DNA from 4 places in the Kitasatospora sp. NPDC085895 genome. Region 3 is predicted to be linked to each of the others. Evidence: riboswitches for the same ligand, from Rfam matches in the RefSeq annotation. Region 3 holds a riboswitch; each other region holds the start of a gene.
The links. A riboswitch is a leader RNA that binds a small molecule or an ion and turns the genes downstream of it on or off. The one in region 3 is predicted to bind cyclic di-AMP.
Positions count from the first base shown of each region.

Region 1 (7,112 bases), on a different contig from region 3:
AGACGGGACAATTGCACAGAGCGGTGCATTTCGAGGGCAGCGGCCACCGGCCGCGCGGGCCCGGGGACCAGAATCGGAGCCGAGGACGTGGTGGACGCAGCGAGCGGGCCGGCCGAGCCGCAGGGGCAGCAGCCCGCCGCGGACGCGGAGCTGCCGGACGCCGCCGGGGCCGGGCAGGAGCCCGCGGCCGGGGACGCACCGTCCGAGCAGTTGGACCGGCCGTTGCCCGAAGGGGTCCGCCGCCGGGTCGTGGGCATCGCCGCCGACGCGCTCGGCGCCATCCCGCCCGGCGAACTGCCCGCGGGACTGCGCCCGTACGCCAAGTTCACCCCGGCCCGGCGCGCCAAGTACGCGGCGACCGCGCTGGCCGCGGCGCTGGACGCGGAGCCGGTCTTCCGCGTCCGGATAGCCGATCGGCTGCGGCTCGGCCAGCCCGACCTGGTGAAGGCGCTGGAGTCCGGCGCGGTGCCGGCCGCCGCCGACCCGATGGACGTGGCCGCCGCCGCCTACCTGCTGCGCCCGGCCGGCTGGAGCCGGCTGGTGGTCGAGGCTGGCGACGAGGTCGAGCGGGCGGACGCCGAGGGCGCCGCCGCCGAGGCCGCCCGGGTGGTGGAGAAGCTGCAGGCCGAACTGACGGAGGTGCGCGCCGCCGCCCGCGCGGACCTGGACCGGCACCGAGCCGAGTCGGAGGGCGTCCGCCGGGAGGCGGAGTCGCTGCGCAAGCGCGTCCGGAGCCTGGAGAGCGACACCCGGCGGGCGCAGGCCGAGGCCCGCAAGCTGGCGACCGAGCTGGAGGCGGCGCGGGCCGCCGCGGCCGCCGAGCGCAGTGCGGCGGACGGCGAGGCCCGGCGGCTGCGGCACCGGATCACCGAGCTGGAGACGGCCGCCGAGGCCGGCCGGCGGTCGGCGCGCGAGGGCCGCAGCGTGGAGGACATGCGGCTGCGGCTGCTGCTCGACACGGTGCTGCAGTCGGCGCAGGGCCTGCAGCGCGAGCTGGCGCTGCCGGTGGCGCAGCTGCGCCCGGCCGACCTGGTGGAGGCGGTCGAGCCGGGCTCGGCCAACCCGCACGACGTGGCGCGCCGCGGTCTGGCGGAGGACGACCCCGCACTGCTCGACCAGTTGCTGGCGATCCCTCAGGTGCACCTGGTCGTCGACGGCTACAACGTGACCAAGACCGGGTACCCGACGCTGCCGCTGGAGCAGCAGCGGATGCGGCTGCTGGGCGGTCTGGCGATGCTCGCGCAGCGCACCCAGGCCGAGGTCACCTGCGTCTTCGACGGACAGGACCTCGACGTCCCGGTGATCATGGCGCCGCCGCGCGGGGTCCGGGTGCGCTTCAGCCGCACCGGGGAGACCGCGGACGAGCTGATCCGCCGCCTGGTGCGGGCCGAGCCGCAGGGCCGGCCGGTCGTGGTGGTCTCCACGGATCGGGAGGTCGCGGACGGCGTACGGAAGGCCGGTGCACGCCCGGTCGCGTCGATCCTGCTGCTCAACCGGCTCGCCCGGCCCTGACGGGCCGTCGGCCCAGGTGGAGGGCCGGGTGGCGGGGTTGTGTCGGGGTGGTGAAATCCAGCGTTCCGCGCCAAGTTCGCCCGGCACGGGAGTGGCGCAGGAGGCGGATCTTCACTAGGGTCTGGCGTCAAACCTATTTTCCGGACGTCCACCCGATCGGGTGAGTCCAGCAGGAAGAAGGAGCTAGTCCCTTGGCCTCCCACCGCCGTCCCAAGCAGCCGAGCCGCGCACGGGTCACCGTGCTCACCGCTGCCGCCGCGACCGCGGTCGCCCTGTCGGCCCAGGCCGCCGCGCACGCCGCGCCGGCGAAGCCGAGCAAGGACGAGGTGAAGGTCCAGGTCGACAAGCTGCTCGAGGAGCAGGAGCAGGCGGCCGAGAAGTACAACGGCGCCAAGGAGCGGGCCGACCAGCTCCGCAAGCAGGCCGACCAGCTGCAGGACCAGATCGCCCGCAGCCAGGAGCAGCTCTCCCAGGTGGCGTCGGGCCTGTCCGCGGTCGCGGCCGACGAGTACCGCACCGGCGGCGTCGACCCGACGGTCGCGCTGATGCTCTCCTCGAACCCGGACAACTACCTCGCGAAGGCGTCCAGCAACGAGCAGGCCACCGACACCCAGGCCTCGACGCTGAAGGGCCTGCGGGACCAGCAGCGCCGGCTGGACCAGCAGAAGCAGGAGGCCGCCGCCATCCTGTCCGAGCTGGACCGCTCCACCCAGGTCCTGAACGACGCCAAGTCGGAGGTCCAGAAGAAGCTCTCCGAGGCCCAGAGCCTGCTGAGCACGCTGACCGCCGCCGAGCGCGCCGCGGTCCTCGGCACCGACCGCGCCTCGCGCGGCGACAGCCGCTACGACCTGGGCAGCCTGCCGCCGGCCTCCGGCTACGCGGCCACCGCGGTCGCCGCGGCGATGGGCAAGCGCGGCACCCCGTACGTCTGGGGCGCCACCGGCCCGAACTCCTTCGACTGCTCCGGTCTGATGGTCTGGGCGTACGCCAAGGCCGGCGTGTCGCTGCCGCGCACCTCGCAGTCGCAGGCGAGCGTCGGCGCCCGGGTACCCTCCTTGGCCGACGCCCAGCCGGGTGACCTCGTCATCTACTACTCGGACGCCCACCACGTCGGCATGTACATCGGCAACGGCCTCGTCGTGCACGCGCCGCACACCGGCGACGTGGTGAAGGTGATGGACGCCGACACCCTGCCGATCAAGACGATCCGCCGCGTCTGACCCTCCGGTAGCAATTCGGACATAAGCCTCACCTGCGGCGTTTCTGATGCCGCATGACACGCCCGGGCGCGTCGTGATCACCGTGTGATCTCCGACACGCCCGGGCGTCGCGTTTTGTCCGCCGACGGGTGACATCGCGTCAGCCGAGCGTGGATCGCCGGTCACCGGCGGTCGCAATCACATTTTCGCGACAACATTTCCCCGTCGTTTTTCTGACAAGGATTTGAACGGATCACGGATCGGTTACTAGGGTCATCCCCACGGATCACCGCACAGTGGTTCGCCCAACCCGGGCGACGGCGGTGGTCGCCGCCGAGTCCGCGACGCAGCAGGACGGTCCCGACCGTCCACGGGGAGCCCCTGCGGGGGTGCTGTCGAACGGAGCCGGGGAACCACGTTTCCCCCGGGGTGAATCGGCGTCAGGTCGGCCGCGCCGGCCGGGCCGCGGTCGGACCGCGGACGGGCGGGTGCGGGCGTGAGGCGTCGTAGGGCAATGCTTCCGGCCCGAACCCGTCAGCTCACCCGGTAGGCGGTGTGAGGAAGAAGGAGTCCGCCTTCGTGGCGTCCCATCGTCGTCCCAAGCCCGTCGGCCGTACCCGCGCCTCGATCCTGACTGCGGCAGCCGCCACTGCGGTGGCCCTCTCCTCGCAGACCGGCGCGCACGCGGACCCGACCCCCACCAAGGAGCAGGTCGCGGCCCAGGTCGACCAGCTCAACGAGCAGGCCGAGGCCTCCAACGAGGCCTACCTCGCGGCCGAGCAGAAGCAGCAGGACCTGCAGAAGCAGGTCACCCAGCTGCAGGACCAGGTCGCGCGCCAGCAGGCGGAGGTCAGTGGCGTCCAGGGCCGCCTCGCCGAGGTCGCGGCCCAGCAGTACCGCGACGGCGGCATCTCGCCGACCGTCCAGCTGATGCTCTCCAGCAACCCGGGCGAGTTCCTGGGCCAGGCCGGCGCGGTCAGCCGGATGAGCGCCACCCAGGCCGACACCCTCAAGTCCTTCAAGGCCGAGCAGGCCAAGCTGGACGGCCAGAAGGCCGAGGCCGAGCACAAGCTCGCCGAGCTGGACACCAGCACCCGCGCGCTGAAGGCCAAGAAGGAGGAGTTCCAGGACAAGCTGGCCAAGGCCAGCGCCCTGCTGAACACCCTCACCCAGAAGGAGAAGGACGACCTCGCCGCGGCCGAGGCGAAGGCGGCCTCCGCGGCCAAGTCCACCGCGGACCGCGCCTCGCGGGACACCGCCCGTCCCGACCTCGGCAGTGCGGACGTGCCCTCGGGCTCGTACACCGCCAAGGCGATCGCGGCCGTAAAGTCCGCGCTGGGCGCCCCGTACGTGTACGGTGCGACCGGCCCGAGCACCTTCGACTGCTCCGGTCTGATGCAGTGGGCGTACGGCAAGGCCGGCGTCTCGATCCCGCGCACCTCGCAGTCCCAGGCCGGCGCGGGCACCAACATCGGCACCAACATCGCCAACGCCAAGCCCGGCGACCTGGTGATCTACTACAGCGACCAGCACCACGTCGGCATGTACGTGGGCGGCGGGCAGGTCATCCACGCGCCGCACACCGGTGCGGTCGTCCGCTACGTCTCGGCGACGGCCATGCCGATCTCGGCGATCGTCCGGGTCTGACGGCCCGTCCGGCGGCTCCCCGCGGGCCCGGCCCCCCTGTGGGGCCGGGCCCGCGGCCGTTGCCGCACCGGCGGCCCCGTCGGCAGAATGTCCGATTGAAGGTCAAATATTCGGTGCTGGCAGGGTTTGGACTAGCCCGGCCGGACTCGCTAACGTCTGCCCCCGGATGTCCGCGAGGACGCCCGCCCGACCCGGGCGGCGGCGGCCGTCCGTCCGCAGGAACGGAGCCGCCGCCGCATGTCCGCGCACCGACGCCCCCAACTGCCGGGCGGCCACACCCTCGCCCGGGCCCTGGTGCTCACGGCCGCGGCGACCACGGCCGTCGGCGCCACCGTCGGCACCGCGGCCCACGGCGCCCCCGCCGACCCCGGGCGGCGGACGGCCGACGTCCGGGCGAAGGTCGACCGGCTCTACGAGGAGGCCGAGCAGGCCAGCGAGCGCGCGAACGCCGCGGGGGAGGACCAGAAGCGCCTGCAGACCGAGGCCGGCCAGCTGCAGGACCAGATCGCCACCGGCCAGGAAGAGCTGAACGGGCTCTACACCGACCTCGCCACCGTCGCCGCCGCCCAGTACCGCGACGGCGGGCTCGACCCCTCCGTCCGCCTCATGCTGGAGTCCGACCCGGCCGGCTACCTCACCCGCGCCCGCGCCCTCGACCAGGCCGCCAGCCGGCAGAGCGACACCCTGCACCAGGTGCTCGACCGGCAGCGCCGGCTCGACCAGCGCCGCGCCGAGGCCACCGCCAAGCTCGCCGAGCTGGAAGAGGTCCGCCGCTCGCTCGCCGACCACAAGGACGAGGTCCGGCGCCGGCTCGGCGACGCCCAGCGGCTGCTCGGCGGCCTCACCACCGACGAACGCGCCCGGCTGGCCGCGGACGACGCCGCCGACGCGGCCCGCAGCGCAGCGCACGGCACCGACCGGATCGACCTCGGCGACCGGCCGCCCTCCTCCGAGCGCGCCGCCGCCGCCCTGGCCGCCGCGATCAGCCGGATCGGCTCGCCCTACGTCTACGGATCCACCGGCCCTTCCACGTTCGACTGCTCCGGTCTGATGTACTGGAGCTGGCGGCAGGCCGGAGTCACCCTGCCGCGCACCTCGCAGGCGCAGGCACACGCGGGGAGGCGAGTCAGCCTGTCCGAGGCGCGACCGGGAGACCTGGTGATCTTCTACAAGGACATGCACCACGTCGGCATGTACGCCGGCGGCGGCGTGGTCGTGCATGCCCCGTACCCCGGAGCCCGGGTCCGCTACGAGAGCGTCGCTGCCATGCCCGTCAGCGGGGTGGTGCGGGTCTGAGCGCCTTCCACCGGCAGCCCGGCCCGTCCGGCGGGGAGGCCGAGCCCCTGGTCACCGACCTGCCCCGGCGCGCCGCGGCGGGCCGGTCCGCGCTGCCCGCCGACGGCCGGATCTCCCGGCGCACCGCCCTGCTGCTGGCCGTCGGCGGCCTCGCCCAGCTCTCCGCGCCCCGCGCCCTGCCCGCCACCGGGGACCGGGCCGGCCTGTACCCGCAGGGCGCGCCGAGCGCCGGCGTCCGGGCCCGCGTCGAGGACCTGCTCGCCACCCGCGCCCGCGCCCTGCTGCGCGCCGACCGGTCCGCCCTGCTCGCCGGGACGGCCCCCGCGGCGCGGGCCGCACAGGAGCAGGCCGCCGTCCGGGCCGCCGCCGTGCCCTTCTCCGCCGTCGAGTACCGGATCAGCGGCGTCACCGAACCGGACGCCGACGGGCGGATCATCGTCACCGCCGGCCTCGCCCACCGGCTGCGCGGCGTCGACCAGCACCCCGCGGTGCTCTCCCGGCGGCTCACCTTCGACCGGGGCCCGGCCGGCTGGCTGCTCTCCGCGGACGAGCCGGACGGCAGCGCCGCCCTCTGGGACCTCGGCGAGGTCCGGGCGGCCCAGGGCGAGCACTGCCTGGTGCTCGGCCTCGGCACCGCCGAGGAGCTCGCCGGGCTGGTCGCCGTCGCCGACAAGGCGGTGCCCGCCGTCTCCGAGCTGTGGGGCCGGGAGTGGCCCGGCCGGCTGCTCGTCCTCACCCCGGCCACCGAGCCGCAGTTCGCCCGGATGCTCGACGTCGCCGCCGGCTCCTACCAAGGCATCGCCGCCGTCACCGTCGCGGCCGGCGGCGAGCCCGCCGCCACCCCCGCCGACCGGATCATGGTCAACCCGGAGGCCTTCCGCGGCCTCAGCGACCTCGGCCGGCAGGTCGTGATCACCCACGAGGCCACCCACGTCGCCACCCGCGCGGCCACCCGCAGCTGGACGCCGCTCTGGCTCTCGGAGGGCGTCGCCGACTACACCGGCTACCGCGGCGCCGGCCGCACCGCCCGCCAGATCGCGCCGGAGCTCGCCCGCGACGTCGCCGCGGGCCGGGTGCCTACCGCCCTGCCGGCCGACGCCGACTTCGCCGCCGGCGCCGCCGGCATCGCCCAGGCCTACGAGCAGGCCTGGCTCGCCTGCGAGACGGTCGCGCACCGCTTCGGACCGCAGCGCCTCGTCGCGCTCTACCGGGCGGTCGGCGCGATGGGCGACCCCGCCCGGCTGGACGGCGTCCTCCAGGCCGAGCTCGGTCTGGACCTGCCCGCCTTCACCAAGGCCTGGTCGGCCGAGCTGGTGCGTCAGCTGCGCCGCTGAGCGGCCGCCAGGCCCGCGGCGAGCCCCTCGCCGTCGATCAGGGCGCTGTGGGTGCCCGCCGCGGTGCAGGCGTGGGCGCCGGCCACCGAGCCCGCCAGCATGCACGCGTCCACCGGCCGGCCCG
Region 1 covers NZ_JBFBJY010000012.1:124,681-131,792, forward strand. Annotated here, with positions in the region: gene AB0442_RS10800 (NYN domain-containing protein) at 151-1,512, shown strand; gene AB0442_RS10805 (NlpC/P60 family protein) at 1,704-2,732, shown strand; cyclic di-AMP (ydaO/yuaA leader) riboswitch at 3,092-3,280, shown strand; gene AB0442_RS10810 (NlpC/P60 family protein) at 3,291-4,358, shown strand; gene AB0442_RS10815 (C40 family peptidase) at 4,596-5,654, shown strand; gene AB0442_RS10820 (hypothetical protein) at 6,023-6,988, shown strand; gene AB0442_RS10825 (PfkB family carbohydrate kinase) at 6,973-7,112, opposite strand, start outside.
Region 1: another riboswitch for cyclic di-AMP. It lies ahead of AB0442_RS10810 (NlpC/P60 family protein); the one in region 3 lies ahead of AB0442_RS29015 (transglycosylase family protein).

Region 2 (7,112 bases), on a different contig from region 3:
CCGGTGAAGGAGAGCCGGGCCTCCTCGTCGCCGCTGACCACCTCGGGGACGACTCCGAGGATGCCGCGCACGCCCTCGGTGAACTCCGCGGCGTTCTCGGCGTCGCGGGAGGCGCTGGTGGCGACGAAGCGGATCCGCTCCGGGCCCACCCCGTGCGCCGCAATGATCTCCGCGTACTCGCGGCAGGCGGCGAAGGTGCGCTCCAGGGCGTCCGGGTGGAGCCGGCCGGTGGAGTCGACGCCCTGGCCGAGCCGGTTGATGATCATCCGGCGGTCGAGGTCGGCGATCTCCCCGGTCGCCGGGTCGAGGTCGGCGATCAGCAGCCGGATCGAGTTGGTGCCGCAGTCGATCGCGGCGACCCGGGTGGCGGTCACTGGTCCTCCTCCTCGGCGCGGGCGCGCTTGGCCGCGCGCTCGGCGGTCTTCTGCTCCTTGGCCGCGATGACCGCGGCGTGGTCCTGCTCCTTGGCCCGGTTGCGCAGGACCCGCTCGCCGGCCGCCTCGACCTCGGCCGGGGAGACGCACGGGCCCTTGGACCACCAGTCCTCCAGCATGCCGATGGCCTCGTCGCCGAGCGGGTTGACGCCCTCGCCGGCCGCCAGCGAGTGGCCGACCAGCACGTGCAGGCACTTGACCCGGTCGGGCATGCCGCCGGCGCTGGGGAAGCCCTCCAGCACCTCGATGGCGTCGCGGCGGGCGATGTAGTCCTCGTGGGCCGCGCGGTAGGCGGCGGCGAGCTCCGGGTCCTCGGCGAGGCGGGCGCTCTGGTCCTTCATCACGCCGTCGGCCTCCAGGGTGCCGATCAGCGAGGCCGCCTTGGGGCAGGTCAGGTAGTAGAGCGTCGGGAAGGGCGTGCCGTCGGGCAGCCGGGGTGCCGTCTCGACCACGTCGGGGTTGCCGCAGGGGCACCGGTGGGCCACCCCGCGCAGCCCGCGCGGGACCCGGCCGAGCTGGGCGGCGATGGCGGCGACGTCGGCGTCCGACACGGTGCCGTCGGTGGCGGGATGCTGTTCAGAGGTCATGGCGTGCTGTCTTCGTGAGGAGCGGGCGTCGAGTCGGCCAGGTCGACCGACTCGAGGACGGTGGTGTACCAGGGCTTGGCCGCCCTGACCGGGCCGGTGGGCAGTGCGTCGGCGGAGGCCGGGCCGGGGCGCGCGGAGGGGTCGACCGAGACGAACGGGGTCTCGCCGGGCATCGCGAAGTGCAGCCGCTCGCGGGCCTGCGCCTTCACGTACTCCGGGTCCTGCCAGCGGGCCTTCGCCCGCCGGAGCTCGTCGACCTGCTGCCGGGCGTGCTCCGCCCTGGCCCGCTGGTCGGCGATCTCCGAGCGCTGCGTCAGGAACTGCCGGGTGGGGTAGGCGAGTATCGCCACCAGCGAGCACAGGACGAGCACGAGCACGGTCGCGCGGCTGGTGAAGCGCGGACGCCCCGCCAGTCCCGGGATCTTCCACATCGCTCGTACCCCTCCTGCTCACGCCGGTGCCCCGGCCCCCACCCTACGGGGTGGTTGCCGGGGCACCGGGCCAGCGGCCGTGTGTCAGCCGCGGGGTGTCAGGGCTCAGCCTTCGAACTTGAACCGCGGGAACGCGCCCCGGCCGGCGTACTCGGCGGCGTCGTCGAGGATCTCCTCGATGCGCAGCAGCTGGTTGTACTTGGCGACGCGCTCGGAGCGGGCCGGGGCGCCGGTCTTGATCTGGCCGCAGTTGGTGGCGACGGCGAGGTCGGCGATGGTGACGTCCTCGGTCTCGCCGGAGCGGTGCGACATCATGCAGCGGTAGCCGTTGCGCTGGGCCAGCTCGACGGCGTCCAGGGTCTCGGTGAGCGAGCCGATCTGGTTGACCTTCACCAGCAGCGCGTTGGCGGTGCCGGTCTCGATGCCGCGGCGCAGGCGCTCCGGGTTGGTGACGAACAGGTCGTCGCCGACCAGCTGGACCTTGTCGCCCAGCTTGTCGGTCATGGCCTTCCAGCCGTCCCAGTCCGACTCGTCCAGCGGGTCCTCGATGGAGACCAGCGGGTACGCGGCGACCAGCTCGGCGTAGTAGTCGATGAGCTCGGCGGAGGAGATCGCCTTGCCCTCGAAGGTGTAGGCGCCGTCGTTGTGGAACTCGGAGGAGGCGACGTCCAGGGCGAGCGCGACGTCCTTGCCCGGGGTGTAGCCGGCCTTCTTGATGGCCTCGACGATCAGGTCGAGCGCCTCGCGGTTGGAGTCCAGGTTCGGCGCGAAGCCGCCCTCGTCGCCGAGGCCGGTGGACAGGCCGCGCTCCTTCAGCACGCCCTTGAGGGTGTGGTAGACCTCGACGCCCCAGCGGACGGCCTCGGAGAAGGACTCCGCGCCGATCGGGGCGATCATGAACTCCTGGATGTCGACGTTGGAGTCCGCGTGCGAGCCGCCGTTGAGGATGTTCATCATCGGGACGGGCAGCACGTGGGCGTTGGGGCCGCCCAGGTAGCGGAACAGCGGCAGGTCGCTGGCCTCGGAGGCGGCGTGCGCCACGGCGAGGGAGACGCCGAGGATCGCGTTGGCGCCGAGCGAGGACTTGTCGGGGGTGGCGTCCAGGTCGAGCATGGCCTGGTCGATCAGGCGCTGCTCGGTGGCGTCGTAGCCGACCAGCTCCGGGCCGATCTGCTCGATGACGGCGAGGACGGCCTTCTCCACGCCCTTGCCGAAGTAGCGGTTCTTGTCGCCGTCGCGAAGCTCCAGGGCCTCGAAGGCACCGGTGGAGGCACCGGACGGGACAGCGGCACGACCGGTGCTGCCGTCGTCGAGGCCGACCTCGACCTCGACCGTGGGGTTACCGCGGGAGTCGAGGATTTCGCGGGCTACGACGACATCAATGGACGGCACGAGGCATCTCCTAGCGGAAGCGGATGAGGGTCGTTACGACCAGAGCCTAACCGCACGGGCCCACCGGGCCGTGCCGCGCATGGCCCTGTCTCACCGTGTGGCCGGTCTACTCGCCGGTAGTTCACCTGAAGGACCACGAAACCGGCCGTCCGCCCGCGGGTGCCGCCCCGCGGGCGGACGGACCGTTCGTACCGTGCCGGACCGTCAGGCCAGGCGCAGCTGCTGGCCGGGCAGGATCAGGTCCGGATCGGCGCCGACGGCCTCGCGGTTGTTCGCGTACAGCTGCTCCCAGCCGCCGGACAGCCCGTGCGCGGCGGCGATGCCGGACAGCGTGTCGCCCTCCTGCACGGTGTACTGCTCGCGGCCGAGGGAGGGCACCGGAACGGCCTGCAGGGTGCGGGCGCCCTCGTCGGCGCCGCCGTCGGCCGGGTCGGCCGGGTCGGCCGGGTCGGCCGGCCCGGTGGGCGCCGGCGGCAGGTGGCGCTCGTAGACCTCCTGGTGTGCCGTCCAGTACCACTGGTCGTCCTTCTGGTACCAGTACACGCCGGAGTCGGCGTCGAAACCGCCCCGGCCGGGGAACTGCGGCGACGGCGACGACGGGGCCGCCGGGGCCTGCGCCCGTCCGGTGCCGCTGCGCGTCCCGCCGCTCCCGGCGGACGCGCGGGTCAGGCCGGCGCGTTTGGAACACACCGGCCACGCGCCGGGCCCCTGGGAGGCCAGCACCTTCTCGGCGACGGCGATCTGTTCGCTCTTGCTCGCCTGGTGGGCGAGCGGGGCGTACCGGGCGCCGCCGAACCCCTTCCAGGTCCGGGCGGTGAACTGCAGCCCGCCGTAGAAGCCGTTGCCGGTGTTGATCCTCCAGTTGCCGCCGCTCTCGCACTGGGCGACCTTGTCCCAGATCGAGACGGGGGCGGCATGGGCTCCGCCCGCGGTGAGCAGCGGCAGGGCGAGGCCGACACCCGTGACACCCGCGACGGCGACCGCCTTCTCGGCGGACGTCCTGCGGCGGTGGCGGCCAGGTCCGGTGAAGAGCATGGGTTGTCCCTCTCCGAACGCCTGCGAGGTGAGCTGTCGGGTTCGGACCGGGAGGCTGGCCCGGCCGCGGCCGCAGGAGGGGCCCTGCTGACGCGGCTTCACCCCTAGCCGTGGGGACGGCGACGAACGTGGTTCCCCCGCCCCTGTCCTGGGTCTCGGTCGTGAGGCCCGGGCACGGCGGACAGGATTCGGCGTTGCCGTGCCGGGGTCCGCGGCTGCGGACTGTTCGGGAGAGTAAGCAGATCGAACGACCGATCACAAGCTCATATCGCGGGTATCACGAAGCAATTACGGAGACCTGATTATCGCCCACGAACGATGCAGGTGTTTCCTGATTGACGAGTGTTCAGTTCCGACCGGATCCGACCGGTGCGACACACCGTCAGACCGGGTCGCGCCGCCCGGACGGCCCCACCGGGGTGAAGGCGACCGGCAGCTCGCGCAGGCCCCGCATGATGAGGCCGCCGCGCCAGCGCAGGTCCGCCGGGTCGGCGTCCAGGGCGAGGTCCGGCAGCCGGGTCAGCAGCGTCGCCAGGGCGGCCCGGCCCTCCAGGCGGGCCAGCGGGGCGCCGATGCAGTAGTGGATGCCGTGGCCGAAGCCCAGGTGCGGATTGTCGGCGCGGGCGAGGTCCAGGGTGTTCTCGTCGGAGAACCGGGCCGGGTCGCGGTCGGCCGCCGCCAGCACCACCAGCACCGGGTCGCCGACCGGGATCTCCACCCCGCCGATCGTCAGCGGCCGGGTCGCGAACCGCCAGGTGGCCAGCTCCACCGGCCCGTCGTAGCGCAGCAGCTCCTCGATCCCGGTCTCCAGCAGGCCGCTCTCGCCGCGTGCCACCGACTCCTGCAGCAGCGCCCGCTGCCCGGGGTTGCGCAGCAGGGCGTGCAGGCCGTTGCCGATCAGGTTGACGGTGGTCTCGAAGCCGGCGAACAGCAGGATGAAGGCCATCGCCGCGGCCTCGTTCTCGGTCAGGTGCTCGCCGTGGTCACTGGCCCGGATCAGGCCGGAGATCAGGTCGTCGCCGAGGTCGGCCCGCTTGCGGTGGATCAGCTCCGCCAGGTACGTGCGGATCCGCTTCACGGCCCGGCCGACGCCGCCGCGCTGCCCGCCGGGCTGGCCCGGCTTCGTGTGTCGCAGCATCATGCCGGCCCAGTCCCGGAAGTCGTCCTGGTCCTCCGGCGGCACGCCGAGCAGGTCGCAGATCGCGTAGATCGGCAGCGGGAAGGCGAACTCGTGGATCAGGTCGGCCGTGCCGCGCCCGGCGAAGGAGTCGATCAGCCGGTCGGTGAGCTGCTGCACCCGCGGCTCGAACTCCGCCACCCGGCGCGGCGTGAACGCCTTGGAGACCAGCCGGCGCAGCCGGGTGTGGTCCGGCGGGTCGATGTTCAGCAGGTGGGTCATCAGGTCGGCCTGCCGCTCGCCCGGGATGCCGACCCGGCCGGAGCGGTGCGCCTGCTCGCTGTGGTGCACCGGGTTCTTGGAGAGCCGGGCGTCCGCGAGGGCCTGCCGGGCGTCCGCGTACCGGGTCACCAGCCAGGCGTCCACCCCGCTGGGCAGCGTGGTGCGGTGCACCGGCGCGTGCTCGCGCAGCCAGGCGTACGCGGGGTAGGGGTCGGCGGCGAACTCCCAGGTGAAGAGTTCGGGTCGGTCGTCGGGTCGGGGGGTCTCCGGCATGCCCCGACCGTATCCGCTGCCGGGCGCCCCTCCCGACGGTGCCCGCCCGGCCCGCCCGGTCCGGCCGGCCCGCGCGGGCGCCGTCGGGAGGGGCTGCCCGAGGGCCCGTGCGGGACGGCCGGATCCGATCGGCCCGGACGGGCGTGAGCCTGGTCACCCGGGGGGTAATCCCTGTTGCGGAGGGTCGCGAGGTGCCTACGATCCTCCGATAACCGTGAGGGCGGACGTGCGGAGCCGCCCGCGGGGTGTCGTGCTCAGAGAGGAGCAGGCCGTGCGAGTAGCCGGGGCAGTGGTCGTCATCGCCGTACTGAGCGGGGGCGAGGGGGCCGACCTGGCCCGCCGCTTCGCCGCCGCGGGCGCCGCGGGCATGCTCGTCGCCGATCTGCGCCCGGGTGTCGCGGAGGACCTCGCCACCGAGCTCGACCGCCCCGGCTGCCCGGTCGTCGGCGTCAGCGGCGACGTCCACCAGCCCAGCGACGTCGCCGCCCTGGTCGACACCGCGAGCAAGCACCTCGGCCGGATCGACCTCTTCGCCGTCGCCGGCCCGCACGGCGAGCGGATCGTCTCCTTCGCCGACCTGGACGACAACCTCGCCCCGCTGGCCGAGCTGCTCGCCCTGGTCGGCGAGGCGATCAGCGAGGTCGTCCCGCCGCAGCGTCAGTCCGACAGCCCCTCGGCCGTCCGCACCGCCGTCCGGTAGCGCCGCGCGGCACCGCGCAGCGCCGCGTCGACGTCCACGCCGGCGTCGTAGGCGCGCTGCGCCACGGCCAGCAGCAGCTCGCCGGCGCTCTCCGCGGTCAGCTCCCGCGGCAGCTCGTACGGGGCGTCCGGCACGGCGGTGAAGCCGGCCCGGCGCACCCGGGACACCAGCTTGGCCGCGTACGCCAGCGCGGGCAGGCCCGACGGGACGCCGTCCAGCACCGACTCCCGCTGCTTCTCGGCGGCCTTCAGCTGCTCCCAGTTGGCCTCGACCTGGGCGGAGCCGGTGGCCTCCACGTCGCCGAAGACGTGCGGGTGGCGGTACATGAGCTTCTCGACGATGTCGCCGGCCACGTCGTCGACGGAGAACGGGTCCTCCGGGTGCTCCTCGGCGATCCGCGCGTGGAAGAAGACCTGCAGCAGGACGTCGCCGAGCTCCTCGCGCAGCGTCTCCCGGTCGCCCTCCTCGATCGCCTCGACGAGCTCGTACGCCTCCTCGACCAGGTACTTCACCAGCGACTCGTGGGTCTGCTCGGCGTCCCAGGGGCAGCCGCCGGGCGAGCGCAGCCGGTCCATCACCGAGGCGAGGTCGAGCAGCCGCGCGCCCGGCAGGTCGTAGGAGCCGGGCAGCAGCTCGATCTCGGGGACGCCGCCCGCCTCCTCCACCGCGAGCCGGGCCAGGGCGTCGGTGAGACCCGGGTCGCCGTCCGGGCTGCCCAGCCAGACCACCGGGGCGGCCTCGGCCAGCATCCGGGCGAGCGCCGGAGCGGACGTCCGCTCGACGGTCTCCACCTCGACGCCGGCCTGCCGCAGCGCGGGCAGCTGCGGGTGCTCCGGGTCGGCGGCCAGCACCCGGCCGGCC
Region 2 covers NZ_JBFBJY010000045.1:23,554-30,665, forward strand. Annotated here, with positions in the region: gene AB0442_RS25350 (Ppx/GppA phosphatase family protein) at 1-374, opposite strand, end outside; gene AB0442_RS25355 (DUF501 domain-containing protein) at 371-1,021, opposite strand; gene AB0442_RS25360 (septum formation initiator family protein) at 1,018-1,452, opposite strand; gene eno (phosphopyruvate hydratase) at 1,558-2,844, opposite strand; gene AB0442_RS25370 (transglycosylase family protein) at 3,049-3,879, opposite strand; cyclic di-AMP (ydaO/yuaA leader) riboswitch at 3,884-4,049, opposite strand; gene AB0442_RS25375 (cytochrome P450) at 4,262-5,551, opposite strand; gene AB0442_RS25380 (SDR family NAD(P)-dependent oxidoreductase) at 5,823-6,251, shown strand; gene AB0442_RS25385 (MazG family protein) at 6,209-7,112, opposite strand, start outside.
Region 2: another riboswitch for cyclic di-AMP. It lies ahead of AB0442_RS25370 (transglycosylase family protein); the one in region 3 lies ahead of AB0442_RS29015 (transglycosylase family protein).

Region 3 (7,112 bases):
CCCCGACGAGCTGCACCAGGCGTTCAACTTCCAGTACCTGGGCACCTCCTGGTCCGCGGACGAGCTGCGCGAGGTGATCGACGTCTCGCTCGACTCGATGCGCCCGGTCGGCGCCCCCACCACCTGGGTGCTCTCCAACCACGACGTCACCCGGCACGCCACCCGCTTCGCCAACGAGCCCGGCCTCGGCACCCAGATCCGCACCGCCGGTGACCGCGAGCTCGGCCTGCGCCGCGCCCGCGCCGCCAGCCTGCTGATGCTGGCCCTGCCCGGCTCCGCCTACGTCTACCAGGGCGAGGAGCTCGGCCTGCCGGACGTCACCGACCTGCCGGACGAGGTCCGCCAGGACCCGTCCTTCCTGCGCGCCTCCGGCCAGGACGGCTTCCGCGACGGCTGCCGGGTGCCGATCCCGTGGTCCGGCACCGAGGCCCCGTACGGCTTCGGCCCCGCCGCGGGCGGTCCGAGCTGGCTGCCGCAGCCCGCCGAGTGGGCCGACCTCAGCGTGGAGGTCCAGACCGGCGACCCGACCTCCACCCTGGAGCTCTACCGCTCCGCGCTGGCCGTCCGCCGCGAGCACCCCGCGCTCGGCGCCGGCACCGAGGTGACCTGGCTGGACGCGCCGGAGGGCGTGCTCGCCTTCCGCCGCGACAGCGCGCAGGGCTCCTTCGTCTGCACCTCCAACACCACCGGTGCGCCGGTCCGGATGGCGGCTCCCGGACGTATCCTGCTGTCCTCCGCGGACACCGAGGCCGCGGACGGCGAGATTCTGCTGGCAGCGGACAGCACCGTATGGTGGGCGGTCTGAGATGGTTGCAATAGGCTCTGGGATCGTGACTACGGCGCGACTCTCGGACATCGCGGCGCAGGCGGGGGTCAGTGAAGCCACCGTCAGCCGCGTCCTCAACGGCAAGGCGGGCGTCTCCGCGACCACCCGGCAGACCGTACTGGCCGCCCTCGACGTACTCGGGTACGAGAGGCCGACCCGGCTGCGACAGCGCAGCGCGGGTCTGATCGGCCTGATCATCCCGGAGCTGAACAACCCGATCTTCCCCGCGCTCGCGCAGGTGATCGAGCAGGTGCTCAGCCGGCACGGCTACACGCCGGTGCTGTGCACCCAGACCCCCGGCGGCTCCACCGAGGACGAACTCGTGGAGCTGCTGGTGGAGCGGGGGGTGTCCGGCATCGTGTTCGTCTCCGGACTGCACGCCGACACCACCGCCGACCACGAGCGGTACAACAAGCTGATCGGCCGCCAGGTGCCGTTCGTGATGATCAACGGCTACAGCGAGCGGATCGCCGCGCCGTTCATCTCCCCGGACGACCGCGCCGCGATGTGGATGGCCGTCCAGCACCTGGTCGAGCTCGGCCACACGAAGATCGGCCTCGCGATCGGGCAGCGGCGCTTCGTACCGGTGCTCCGGAAGGTCGAGGGCTTCCGGGCGGCCGTGCAGGAACTGCTCGGCGTGACCGAGGAGGAGGCCGACGGCTGGATCCACCACACGCTGTTCAGCGTGGAGGGCGGGCACGCCGCGGCCGGCGTGCTGCTCGACAAGGGCTGCACGGCGATCGTGTGCGGCAGCGACATGATGGCGCTCGGCGCGATCCGGGCGGCCCGGCAGCGCGGCCTCGCGGTGCCGCAGGACGTCTCGGTGGTCGGGTTCGACGACTCGCCGTTGATAGCGTTCACCGAGCCGCCGCTGACCACGATCCGCCAGCCGGTGGAGGCCATGGCCATCGCGGCCGTGGACGCCCTGCTGGAGGAGGTCGGAGGCAACCCCGCGCAGCGCGCGGAGTTCATGTTCCAGCCGGAGCTCGTGATGCGCGGCTCCACCGGCGCCAGCGTGCGCTGACCCCGCCACCGGGCCGACGGGCCCGAGGCACACCCCTGCGGCCCCGGAGAGCCCTCTCTCCGGGGCCGCGGGCGTTTCCGGGGCAGGGCCCCAGGGGCACGGGGCAACAACTCAGGGGCGCGGGGCAACCGTTCAGGGGCGCGGGAGGTGCCCCACGCGCCCCTGGTGGTCGGCCCGGCGCCCCTGGCGGCTGGCCCCCTGGGCGTGTGCCTCAGCCCTCTTCGACGGTGCGGTGGGGGCGGGCGGTGCGTTCGGCGTCGGCGGCGTCGCCGGTGCGGGCCTCGGTGCGGCGGCTGCGGGCCAGGTAGTCGCGGACGATCAGCTCCACCGCGTCCTGCGGGCTGCCCGCCCCGACGGCCAGCATGACCTCGATCGCCAGATCGGCGTCCAGCGTGACGGTGACCTTCGCTGCCATGGCGGCTCCTCAACTCCGTGGGAGCGTCAGCCTATCCGTGCGGGCAGGCCGAAGCCCCGGGGCGGCGGGAGGCCGCTCCGGGGCTGCGGAGGGGAGAGGAGCGCCCGGGCCGAGGGACCCAGGTACGGCTTCGGGCGCCTGCCCCGGCGTGCGCGACGCCGGGAGGGGTGGTTCAGACCCGGCCTGCGAAGTCCGGGGCCCAGTTGGCGATGGTCTGGACGCGGACGCCGGCGCTCGGGTTGGCGGCCTCGACGTACTTGCCGTCGCCGATGTACATGGCGACGTGGTGCACGCCCGAGTTGGCGCCGTTGTTGGACCAGAACAGCAGGTCGCCCGGCTGCAGGTTGTCCAGCGAGACGCGGGTGGAGTAGTCGGCCTGGTCGGCGGCGACGCGCGGGACGGAGATGCCCGCGGCGCGCAGCGCGGCCTGGGTGAGGCCGGAGCAGTCCCAGCCGCCGTTGCCGGTGCCGCCGTAGATGTAGGCCTGGCCCACCTTGGAGAGCGCGAAGTCGACCGCGGCGGCCTTGGAGCCGGTGGCGGTCTGCGCGGCCGTGGTGGTGCTCGCCTTGACCGCGGTGGTCGCCGGCTTGGCGGCGGCCGGGGCGGCCTGGGCCGGGGTGGAGGACGCCTTGGCCGGGGTGCCCAGCGACAGCTTCTGGCCCGGGTAGATGGTGTGCGGACCGTTCTTCAGGACCGACTTGTTGATCTCGTAGAGCTTCTGCCAGCCGCCCTGGACGTGGTTGTGCTCGGCGATGGTCGACAGCCAGTCGCCGGCCCGCACGGTGTAGGTGGCGCCGTGGCTCCACTGGCCCTGCCAGGACTTCTGGCCCTGCCAGGCCTTGCCGTCCTGCGAGGTGCCGGTGGAAGCGGTCGAGCCGGTGGAGGCGGCCGGCGCGGCCGGGGCGGCCGGCTTGGCGGGGGTGGTGGCCGCCGGGGCCGGGGTGGAGGCGGAGCCGCCGGTGTTGATCTCGGGGGCCGGACCGCCCTTGGTCAGGCCGGCCTTGACGGAGCAGACGGGCCAGGCGCCGGGGCCCTGGACGGCCAGCACCTTCTCGGCGACGGCGATCTGCTGGTCCTTGGTGGCCAGGTCGGCGCGGGAGGCGTAGCTGCCGCCGCCGAAGGAGGTCCAGGTGCTGTTGGTGAACTGGAGGCCGCCGTAGAAGCCGTTGCCGGTGTTGATGTGCCAGTCGCCGGAGGACTCGCACTGGGCGACCTTGTCCCAGGTGGAGACCGAGGCGGCGGAGGCGGTGCCGGCGGCCAGCGACGGGATGCTGAGGCCGATGCCGACGACGCCGGTGGTGGCGAGAATGCGGCGGCCGCGCTTGGAGTTGATGGACAGCATGAAGCAGCGTTCCTCTCCCACGCCTGCGAGGTGAGCTGTCGGATTCGGGCTGGAGTTGCCCGGCCGCGCGCGCAGGATCCGGCGATCCCTCGCCGTTTCCGCGCGTGCGGCTTCACCCCAAGCCGGGGAGCGGTGCTGGACCGCTCCCGGGCGACTTACCTGGTTCCCCCGCCCCTGCCGAAGTGCGTTTCGCATTGCCAGTCGGACCGCCGGCAGGACTCGGCGTTCGGGCCAACTGGGTCCGTGTGACCACGAACGTGGGAGGACATTAGACAGAGTTAAGTTCAAACCGCAAATATGTGTGATGCCGATCACAGTCAATCTTGGTATATTCCATGATCGACCCCTCGATCTTTTCGTGATCGACTTCTGTCGATTTCCGGCAAGGCCCTTCCGGGAAAACCGGCCTGTTCATGCTTCAGGACGGGGGCCGGGCGACGGCCCGGGGAGGGGTCGACCGCTCATGGACCACCACGGGCAGCACCGGGAGGCGGCGTCCGGCGGAGTGCCGCGACGGCCGGCGCCGCACCGCCGGGTCGGCCGGCGCAGGATGCTCGTCTGGCTCGGGATCTCCACCGCCGCGGCCGCGGTCGGCGGCGGCGAGTTGGCCCGCCGCGCGCTCGTCTCGTCGGCCGCGCCCGCGACGGCGGCCACGCCCCTCCCCACGGCCTCCGAGGGGCTCTCTGCCGGGCACACGCGGGCCGCCCCGGCTCCTGTCGACCCCTCGCCCTCCCCGGTCGACCTGACGGGCCGCCGCTGGTCCGACCCGGCGGGCTGGGGCGGTGCGGTCCCCGGGGCGGGGAGTGCCGTCAGGATCGCCGACCGTGTCCTGCTGGACGCCGACGCGTCGATCGGCTCCCTGGTGGTCGAGCCGGGCGGCTCGCTGGTCTTCGCGCCCGGGCGCAGCCTCACGCTCTCCTCCGCGGGCGCCGTGGAGGTCCGCGGCATCCTGACGTTGGCCCCGGCGGACGGCTCCGTGCACACCCTGAGATTTCCGTCCGTTGACGAACGAAGCTTTCGCGGCGGCGGCATGACGGTGGTGGAGGGGGACACCGGGCTCTGGGTGGCCGGCGCCGGCTACCTGCGGCTGGACGGCGCCGCCAAGACCGCCTGGGTCCGTGCCGCCACCGCGCTGCGGGCCGGCGACACCGAGCTGCGGCTGGCCGAGCCGCCCGTCGGCTGGCGGGCGGGCGACGAGCTGGCCGTCACGCCGACCGGACCCCCGAGCGAGGACGAATTCTCCACCCGGTACGATCTGTGCACGATCAGACGGGTCGACGGCATGACCGTCACGCTGACCGCACCCCTGGCACACCCGCACCCGCGGGTGACCGCCGGCGGCGGCGTCGCGGTCGGCGCCGAGGTGCTCAACCTGACCCGCAGCGTCCGGATCGAGGGCACCGCCGGGGGCCGCGCCCACGTCCACCTGGCCAGTTCGCGCCGGGCCGACGTCCGGCACGCCGCACTGCGCTGGCTCGGCCCGCGGCAGCCGGGCAAGGAGACCTGGAACGGCGCCCCGTCACCGAGCCCGTGCTCGGCCGGTACGGCCTGCACTTCCACATGCTCGGCGACACCTCCCGCGGCACCGTCGTCGAGGGCGTCGTGGTCCGCGACAGCGGCAGCCACGCCTTCGTCCCGCACGCCAGCCACGGCATCACCTTCCGCAGCTGCATCAGCCACAACACCTGGGAGGACGCCTACTGGTGGGACGGCCCGCCGGACACCCGCACCCCGCAGGCGCCGTCCGACGACATCACCTACGAGTCCTGCGTTGCCTCCCGCACCGTCCACGAGCCGAACGCCCGCGGCTACCGGCTCACCGGCTTCTCGCTCGGCGCCGGCACCGGCGGCACCGCCCGCGACTGCGTGGCCGTCGGCGTCCAGGGCGCCACCGGCGCCTCGGGCTACGAGTGGCCGGAGACCAGCGAGGGCGTCTGGACCTTCGAGCGCTGCCTGGCCCACAACAACCTCGAGAACGGCGTCTTCGTCTGGCTGAACGCCCGTCACCACCACACCCTGGAACGCTTCGTCGCGTACCACAACGGTGGCTGGGGCATCGAGCACGGCGCCTACCTCAACGACTTCGACTACAACGGCGGCGTGCTGTACGGCAACGGCGCCGGGGGAGTGGCCGTGCACGCGCTCGGCCGGGACAGGGGCACCGTCTTCGACGGCCTGCTGATCGACGCCGCGGGCCAGTCCGACTACGCCGTCGCCACCGCCGAACACCAGCTCGCCGGAGCGACGGTGACGATCGGTCGGAGTCACCTGACGGGCTATCGGAAGGCAGGCGTCGCCTTCCGGGCCACCACGGACGGTGAACCGGACGACATCGCCGTGCTGGACTGCTCCTTCGGCGGCAACGAGGTGTGGCTCGACCCGCAGGCACCCGAACCGGCCCGGATCGTCCTGCGCAAGGCCGGTGAACGGCAGGCCGTGCAGCTGCGGCCGGGCCCGGGCAAGGCCGAGTGGAACGCCGCCGCCGCACCGGCCGCGGTGGACGGGCCGCCCCGGGCGGTCGTCACCCCCGCGATCCGGCTCGCCGACGCGGCGGCAACGACCCGGCGGCTGCCCGTCTGAACCCGCGGCCCGAGGTCCGCGCAACGGAGGGACCCCGAGTCCCGCGGCCCGAGTCCTGCGGCCCCGAGGCAATGCGGCCTGACCCGGGACGCGCGGAGGGGCCCCGACCTGATGCGGTCGGGGCCCCTCGTCGATTCACGGCGTGCGCGGTCGGGAACCGCGCACCGCTCACTGCTCGACGGCAGTCTCCTCGGCCTCGGCCTGAGCGGCGGCCTCGGCGGCGGCCAGCTCCTCCTCGTCGACCGGCCGCGGCGGCAGCGCAGCCAGGTAGGTGGAGGCGATCAGCTGGCCGACGGCCGGGTAGGCGCCCAGCGGCGCGGCGCTCGGGCAGCCGGTCTCCTCGGCGGCGGTGGCCAGCAGCTCGGAGTCCGCCTCCGGGCCGATCACCAGCGGGGCGAGCGCCGGGCGCTCGGAACCGGTCGCCTTGAGGTGGTCGACCGCGGCGGCGACCGAACCCGGGACGTCGAGGGCGGCGGCCACCACCGGCACCGCGAGGCGCGCGGCGAGCAGCACACCGGTGATTCCGGCAGCCGCGGCGGCGTCCTCGCCGCCGGAGACGGTCAGGACCACGCCGTCGGCGGAGGTGGCGATCGCGAACAGGCGGGCGCGGTCGGCGCGGGCCAGACCGGCCTCGGAGAGACGGACGTGCACGGCCTCGGCGAGCAGCGGGTGCGGGCCCAGCGGGTCGGTCACCGGGGAGCCGGCGGCCGCGGCCACCTCGTGCAGCTCCGTCAGGAAGCCGTGCGGACCGGGGAGCAGCGGCACCACGATCGGCGGCGGCGCGCCGTTGCCGGCGGCCATGGCCAGCAGGTCGGAGACGGTCGGGGCGTCCTCGGACTCGGCCGCGAGGTAGCCGGCGGCGATCTCGATGCCCGGCTGCTCGCCGCGCACGATGGAGAGCAGCTCGTCGACGATCGGGCGGGCC
Region 3 covers NZ_JBFBJY010000058.1:13,825-20,936, reverse strand. Annotated here, with positions in the region: gene AB0442_RS29030 (glycoside hydrolase family 13 protein) at 1-805, shown strand, start outside; gene AB0442_RS29025 (LacI family DNA-binding transcriptional regulator) at 807-1,850, shown strand; gene AB0442_RS29020 (hypothetical protein) at 2,062-2,265, opposite strand; gene AB0442_RS29015 (transglycosylase family protein) at 2,438-3,607, opposite strand; cyclic di-AMP (ydaO/yuaA leader) riboswitch at 3,613-3,811, opposite strand; gene AB0442_RS29010 (hypothetical protein) at 5,138-6,187, shown strand; gene AB0442_RS29005 (hypothetical protein) at 6,356-7,112, opposite strand, start outside.

Region 4 (7,112 bases), on a different contig from region 3:
CCCAGATCGGCACCCTGCCGCGCCGGCTGAGGGAGCTCGGCGAGGCGCTCGCCCCGGCGGTCGGCGGCGGCCCCGGCGCGGCCGGCTTCGCGGCGGCCCTCTCGGTGTACTTCACCGTCCTCGGCTTCCTCGCCGGCTGGCTGCTGACCCGGCTGCTGCTCGCCCGGGCGCTGTCCGCCGCCGACCGGCAGACCCTCGCCGACTCGGTGAACCAGACGGTGCTGGCCGCCCGGTCGCTGAACTTCAGCCCCCGGCAGGTGCGGGACCTCTTCGAGACCGGCGTCGAGGGCCTGCGGGTGCAGGCGCTCGCCCTGCTGCAGGGCAAGCCCGACCCGGAGAACCTGGACCTCGTGGTCTCGGCGATCGACCGGCACCTGTCGCCCTTCGAGCTGCTGCAGGCCCTGCTCGCCGCCAAGGCGATGCTCGGCGGCCCCGAACTCACCGCGGAGCAGCGGGCGGCACTGCGGGCGGCCGTCGCCTACAAGGTCCGCAACACCCGGAACGTGCCGCCGGACTCGCGGCGGCGGGCGGTCGCCGACGAGGTGCTGCGGCGGGTGCCCGCCCCGGCGCCCGACGGCGGCGGCAGCCCGGGCGGTTCGGACGGCCCGGACGGCCCGGACGGCGGTGGCCGGGACACCGGCACGGCCGGCGGCCCGCAGATCGCCGCGGTGCCGGCGATCCCGCCTCAGGTGCAGGCCCCCGAAGGTCCGGCCGCTCCCTGACGGCGGCGGACGGACCGCAGCCGCAGCACCCGGCGGTCCTGTCCGGCCGCACGCCGCACGGTGATCTCGCCGGCCACCCCGTGCCGGCCGAGCGCGGCCCGGAGCCCGTCGAGGTGCCGGCAGTGCCTGCCCTCCCCGTCGTGCAGCGGGTGGACGCGGACCTCGCCGGCCGGATCGGTCACCGGGACCAGTTCGAGCAGCGCCGACAGCTGGTCGTCGGGGCCGAACCGGTCCGGGTGGGCGAACAGCAGGTACGAGCCGAGGGTGAGGGCGAAGGTGCCGTCGGCGAACGGCAGCCGGGGCAGTGCGGCGGCCACGTAGCGGTGGGGGTGGGCGGCCCGGTCGGCCGTGAACAGCTCCCGGGCCGGTCCCAGCTGCGCAGGTACTTGTCGTACCGGAGGTGGCGGGGGAGGGGTAGCGCTGCGGGGTGCTGCACATCTGCGCTGCCACGGCGTCCCGGCCGGCGCGGGCCAGGTCGGCGAGCACGGCGGCGCCCCCGGGGCAGTCCAGCAGCGGACCGGACAGGCCGCGCAGCACGGCCCGGCTGAGGCCGGAGGAGGCGCAGTACTCGTCGAGCGGACGGGACGTCACCAGCACGGCGGCTCCCTCGCGGACGGGCGGTGCACCGGGGCGATGGCCCGGGCGCGGTACGGCTCATCGGACCACGGCCTCCGGAGGCCCGCATCCGGGCTGCCGGGGCCGTGGGGGCCGCACCCTGAGGGGCAGTCGGCTCAGCGGCCGCCGAGCAGGCCGCGGGCGGCGAGCCGGTTGACCGCGGTGAGCCCGCGGACCAGCTGCGGGGTGAGCAGCACCAGCACGATGCCGAGGGCGCAGACGCCCGCGATCTGGGCCGGGGTGGTGACGTAGAGCTCGTGGTGGCGCCCGGCGTCGGTGGTGAAGTCGTACACCCGGTAGCCCGGCCAGTCGGTGTACCGGGCGAAGACCCAGTGGTAGAGCGGGTACAGCGCGACCACCCAGCCGGTCACCAGGAAGGTCACGGTGACGGCGAAGCTCAGCACCGCCCAGGGGAACATCAGCACCTGGTGCAGCACCGCACGCCAGCCCGCGCCGTCGGCGATCCGGTCGGTGACGGTGCCCCAGAAACCGGTGCGCTTCGGGACGACGGGCGCGGGCGCGGCGACCGGCGTGCCGAGCAGGACGCGGGCCCGGTGCCGCTCCAGCGCGCCGAAGCCCCGTGCCTGCACGAGCAGCAGGGCCAGCACCGGCAGGCCGAGTGCGGTGACGAGCAGGCCGAGCCCGGTGCAGAACAGGGCGACGGCGACGACGAAGGCCGCGATCGCGATCGGCAGGCCGGTGAGGACGAAGCCGACCTCCCGGTAGGTGGCGGCCGCGAACGGCGCCCGCAGGAAGCCGGGCCGGCGCCCGGCGGGCACGTCGCCCGGGTACGGCGCGGCGGTCTGGTGCAGCGGTGCGGTGGTCATCTGTGGCCCCTCGGTGTCCGTTCGGACTGACGACTCCACGGTGCCGGAGCGGGGCGCCCGGGGTAATCCGGCCCACCGGCGGCTCAGGGGTGGGGTTCTCCCCACCCCCGTGCTGCGGCGGGCCGCACCCACTCGTCCTCCAGCAGCGAGAACAGCAGCGAGTCCCGCCACGCCCCGCGCACCAGCAGGTCGTGCCGGATCCGGCCCTCCGGCCGGAAACCGGCCCGGGTCAGCACCCGCACCGAGGCGGCGTTCTCCGGGGCGACCCGGGCGGCGAGCCGGTGCAGACCGAGCGTCCCGAAGCCGAACCCGCAGAGCAGCGCGAGGACTTCGCCCGCGTAACCGTTTCCCCAGGTGTCCCGGCGCAGCACGCAGCCGAGGGAGGCGGCGCGGGTGCCTTCGAGTTCGAGGACGGCCTGGCCGATCGGCGGGTCCCCGCCGTCCCGCTCGGCCGGGGCGACGGCGAGCTGGTAGACGGTGCGCGGGTCCTGCTCGGCCTCGTCGAGCGAGAGCTCGATCTGATCGGCGCACTCCTCCTCGTCGCAGACCTCGTACCCGAGGTGCCGGACGGCCTCCGGGTCGCCGAGGACGGCGTGCAGGGCGAGGACGTCCTCCGGGGCCAGCCGGAACTCGCGGATCGCCAGGCGCGGTCCCACCAGGAGGACCTGGCGGTCCGTCCGGACCTGTTCGGCTGTCATGGCCGCCGACCCTACCCCGGCCGGCCCGGCCGCACCCCCGGCCCGCGGCGGGCCCGGGTGCCGCGCGCCGGACCCCGCACCGGCTACGGTACCGGCGTGGACGACGAAGACCTGCAGCTCATCCCCCGTACCCGCGCCGGGTCCCTGCTCGCCTGGGCGGACGCCGAGGCGCTGCCCCCGGTGCCGGAGGAGGCCGCCCAGCAGGTCCTGACCCTGCTGGAACTCGGCGGCGCACCGCTCCACGACGGCTGGCCCGAACTCGGCTCCGCCGTGGTCGAACAACTGCTCCACGAACGGCTCCACCTGTACGTCCAGCCGGAGGGCGACCCCGGCGCGTACGGCGAGACCGTCCGGCTGCTGATCGACCACCAGCGGGCCGCCCGGCGGCTCAACGCCAAGCGGCAGGAACGGCTGCACGCCGAGGCGGAATGGCAGGGCGAACTGCTCGGGACGCTGCTGCGGCGGCCGCAGCTGCTGACCTGGCCCCGGCTCTACACGCTGCTGCTGCGGGCGGACGGGGTGGACACCGCGGACACCGATGCGGTGCGGGCCTGGCTGGACGGTTTCCGCGCCCTGGAACCCGAGGACCGGGCGGCGGCGTACGCGGCCCTGGTCGACGGCGGCGCACTGGACCCGATGACCGGGGCGGACGCCGCACTCGGCTGGGGCGAGGCGCATCTGCTGTCGATCGGCATGGCGACGGACGGGGCGCGGCGACTGCTGGAGTACGGGCTGATGCAGCGCAGCTACCGGAACCTGGCGGCGCTGACCGCACAGGGCGAGCCGATGCCGTACGAGCTGCGGGGGGAGTTCGAGGACTTCGAGCAGGTCGTGGCGGACGTCGCGCTGTGGCTGTGCGGGCAGTGGACCGTCCCGGGACTGCCGGCCCTGCTGCTCACCGAGTACCCCGACCTGGCCCCCGAACCCGGCACCGCCGAACTGGAGGCCTACGCGGCAGCCCGCCGGGAAGGTCACGAGGAGTAGGCGAAGCGGGGCAGCGCCCCTGAGGTGCTGCCCCTGGAGGTCGCAGCCCTTGGGGTGGCTGCCTCCGGGGTGTCGGTCAGGGCTGGACGCCGTGGGAGCGGAGCCAGCCGAGGGGGTCGACGGGGGCACCGCCGGCGGGGCGGACCTCGAGGTGGAGGCGGGGGGTGGTGACGCTGCCGGTGGCGCCGACCGTGCCGAGGACGGTGCCGCGCTCGACCGGGCCGTCGGTGACCGCGAGCCGGTTGAGGTGGCAGTACCAGACCTCGGTGCCGTCGGGCAGGGTCTCGACGATCCGGTAGCCGTAGGAGCCGGCCCAGCCGGCCGAGGTGACGGTGCCGCTGCCGACGGCGGTGACCGGGGTGCCGGTGGCGGCCTGGAAGTCGAGGCCGGTGTGCAGGTGGGCCCAGTGGCCGCTGGGGCCGTACTGGGCGCCGAGGGTGTAGCCGCTGGTCGGCAGGGCGAGGGCGGTGGCCTCGACGGCGGCCTGGGCGGCGCGGCGGGCCTCGGCCTCCTGCGCGGCGGCGAGGCGGGCGGCCTCGTCTGCGGCGGTGCGGTGGTCGGCCTGCTGCTGGATGCGGGCGAAGAGGGCGAGGCCCGGGTCGGCGGAGTCGGCGGCCTGGTCGGGCGCGCTCACGGCGGGTTCGGCCGCGGCGGCCGGGCCGGCGGCGGCCGCGGTCATGCCGGCGGCGCCGAGGGTGGCGGCCACGGTGGCGGTGACGCCCAGCAGCGGGCTGCCGCCCCTGGTCTGCCGGGGCATCCGGTGGCGGGCCTGGTCGGCCTGCTCCCAGGGGTGGTCGAGGAGCCGGGTGGCTGCGGCGGCGGAGTCCGCCGAGTGCGTCGACGCCACGGGGGCGCACTCCTTTCCTTCCCTCGCCGACCGGGTTAGCTGACGGGTTCGGAGCAGGAAGGTCTCCTACGGCTGGGCCACCGGCCCGGCCGATTCACCCCAAGGAAGGTGGTTCCCCGGCTCCCGTGACCACCGGCGAAGGCAGCCGCGGGATTGAGCGACACGCGCACGGTGCCGTGTCGGTACGGCGTTGCCGACCGCGCTGCGTTATCAAACGTTAATGCTAGGCACGCCTTGATTCCAAGCGTCTGCGACGGTGGATTCGTAAGGGCTACGCGCAGGATGGGCGATTTGCCATGGATTGTGAATCAGTCCCTGACGGAGGGTGATCGCCCCCCTCGGGGTGAGTATCCGTACTCATGCGGGCCGGTGCCCGCTCCGGGACCCTGCAAGGCATGAGCGCACCGATGCAGTCCCGCACCACGGCCGCCTACTACGTGCAGGCCGTCCTGTCCTTCGCCCTCGCCACGGCCGCCCTGGCGATCGGGATCGCCCGCCTCCCGGTGGACGCCTGGATGCGCGCCTTCCTGGCGGTCGCCCTGCTGTACGTGATCACGTCCTCGTTCACGCTGGCCAAGGTGGTCCGCGACCGCCAGGACGCCGGGGAGCTGGTGTCCCGGGTGGACCAGGCCAGGCTGGACAAGCTGCTGGCCGAGCACGACCCGTTCCGGGCCGACAGCCTCTGAACCCCCGCGGGCCCGGCCCGCGGCGGTCAGCCGGCGGAGGCGGCCCGGGCCTGCTTGGCGGCGAAGGTCTCGCCGCCGGCCGCCCAGTTCCCGGCCGGGATCTCCTCGACGACGACCCAGACCTTCTCCGGGTCCGTGCCGGTCGCCCGGGCGTAGGCGGCGGTGAGCTCGCGGGCGATCTCGGCGCGCTGCTCCTCGGTGCGGCCGGCCAGCTGCTTGACGGTGATGAGGGGCATGACGCCTCCGGTCTCTCGGTTCCCGCGGTCCGCCGAAAGCTACCGCAGCCGGCACGCGCCGCCGCGCCGCCCTTGACGGCTAAGGCTATTAGCAATAGCTTTATGGCTACGGGCAATCAGCCGCGTCAGCGAGGCCAAGGAGGCCGGCCGTGAACGACACCCAGCACGCCCCGCAGACCCGCCACCTGGACGTCCCCGGCGGCCGCCTGGCGTACGACGACACCGAGCAGGGCGCCGGCACCCCCGTCGTCCTGCTGCCCGGGATGCTCGACCTGCGGTCGGCCTACCGGCACCTGCACCCGCTGCTCACCGCCGCCGGACACCGGGTGGTCACCATGGACCTGCGCGGCATGGGCGAGTCCTCGACCGCGTGGGACGACTACTCGCCGACCGCGATCGCCGGCGACGTCCGCGCCCTGCTCGACCACCTGGGCATCGACCGCGCCGTCCTGGTGGGCAGCTCGTACACCGGCGCCACCGTCGTCCGGGTCGCCGCGGACGCACCGGAGCGGGTCGCCGGGATCGTCCTGGTCGACGCCTTCTTCGAGAACTTCCCGCCGAACCTGCTGCAGAAGGCCGTGGTCGGCCTGCTCGGCCCGGCCGTCACCTGGTTCCCCGGCCTGTGGGGCGCCGCGCAGAAGTTCTACTTCCCGACCGCGCGGCCCGCGGACTTCGACGCCCAGCGGGCCCGGCTGGTCGCCGCGCTGAAGCAGCCGGGGCGCCGCCGGGCGGTCCGCGGCTACGTCCGCGGCGACTCCGCGCCGACCGGCTGGGGCGCGGACGTGCGGTGCCCGGCGCTGGTCGTCATGGGCAGCCGGGACCCGGACTTCCCCGACCCGGCGGCGCTCGCCGAGCGGCAGGCCTCGGCGCTGCGCGGGCGTATGGTGATCATCGAGGGCGGCGGCCACTACCCGATGGCCGGGTACCCGCAGGCCACCGCCGACGCCCTGCTGCCCTTCCTGGCCGAAGTGAACGAGGTCGCCTGATGCCCCGGGCCGGACTGACCCCCGCCGCCGTCGTCGACCGCGCGCTGGAACTCGTCGACGAGCAGGGCCCGGAGGCCCTCACCCTGGCCGCGGTCGCCGGCCGGGCCGGGGTGGCCACCCCCTCGCTCTACAAGCACGTCACCGGCGGTCTCGCCGAACTGCGCCGGCTGATCGCCGTCCGGGTCACCGACGAGCTGACCGAACGGCTGTCCCGGGCGGTGCTCGGCCGCGGCGGCGACGAGGCGCTCGCGGCGCTGATCGACGCCTACGTCGACTACGCGGTGCAGTACCCGTCGCGCTACGCGGCCCTGCCGCAGGCGCCGCAGGACGACCCGGCGTCGACTGCGGCGGCCGGCCGGCTGGTCGAGGTGATCCTGGCGGTGCTGCGCGGGTACGGGCTGGCCGGCTCCGAGCTGATCCACGCCACCCGGACGGTCCGTGCCGCGGCGCACGGCTTCGCCTCGCTGAGCACCGCCGGCGGGTTCCGGCTGGCCGAGGACGTCGCGACCAC
Region 4 covers NZ_JBFBJY010000035.1:21,832-28,943, forward strand. Annotated here, with positions in the region: gene AB0442_RS21865 (hypothetical protein) at 1-722, shown strand, start outside; gene AB0442_RS21870 (hypothetical protein) at 686-1,039, opposite strand; gene AB0442_RS21875 (sensor domain-containing protein) at 1,454-2,164, opposite strand; gene AB0442_RS21880 (GNAT family protein) at 2,248-2,862, opposite strand; gene AB0442_RS21885 (hypothetical protein) at 2,959-3,846, shown strand; gene AB0442_RS21890 (M23 family metallopeptidase) at 3,923-4,693, opposite strand; cyclic di-AMP (ydaO/yuaA leader) riboswitch at 4,701-4,863, opposite strand; gene AB0442_RS21895 (YiaA/YiaB family inner membrane protein) at 5,089-5,379, shown strand; gene AB0442_RS21900 (4-oxalocrotonate tautomerase family protein) at 5,406-5,615, opposite strand; gene AB0442_RS21905 (alpha/beta hydrolase) at 5,765-6,601, shown strand; gene AB0442_RS21910 (TetR-like C-terminal domain-containing protein) at 6,601-7,112, shown strand, end outside.
Region 4: another riboswitch for cyclic di-AMP. It lies ahead of AB0442_RS21890 (M23 family metallopeptidase); the one in region 3 lies ahead of AB0442_RS29015 (transglycosylase family protein).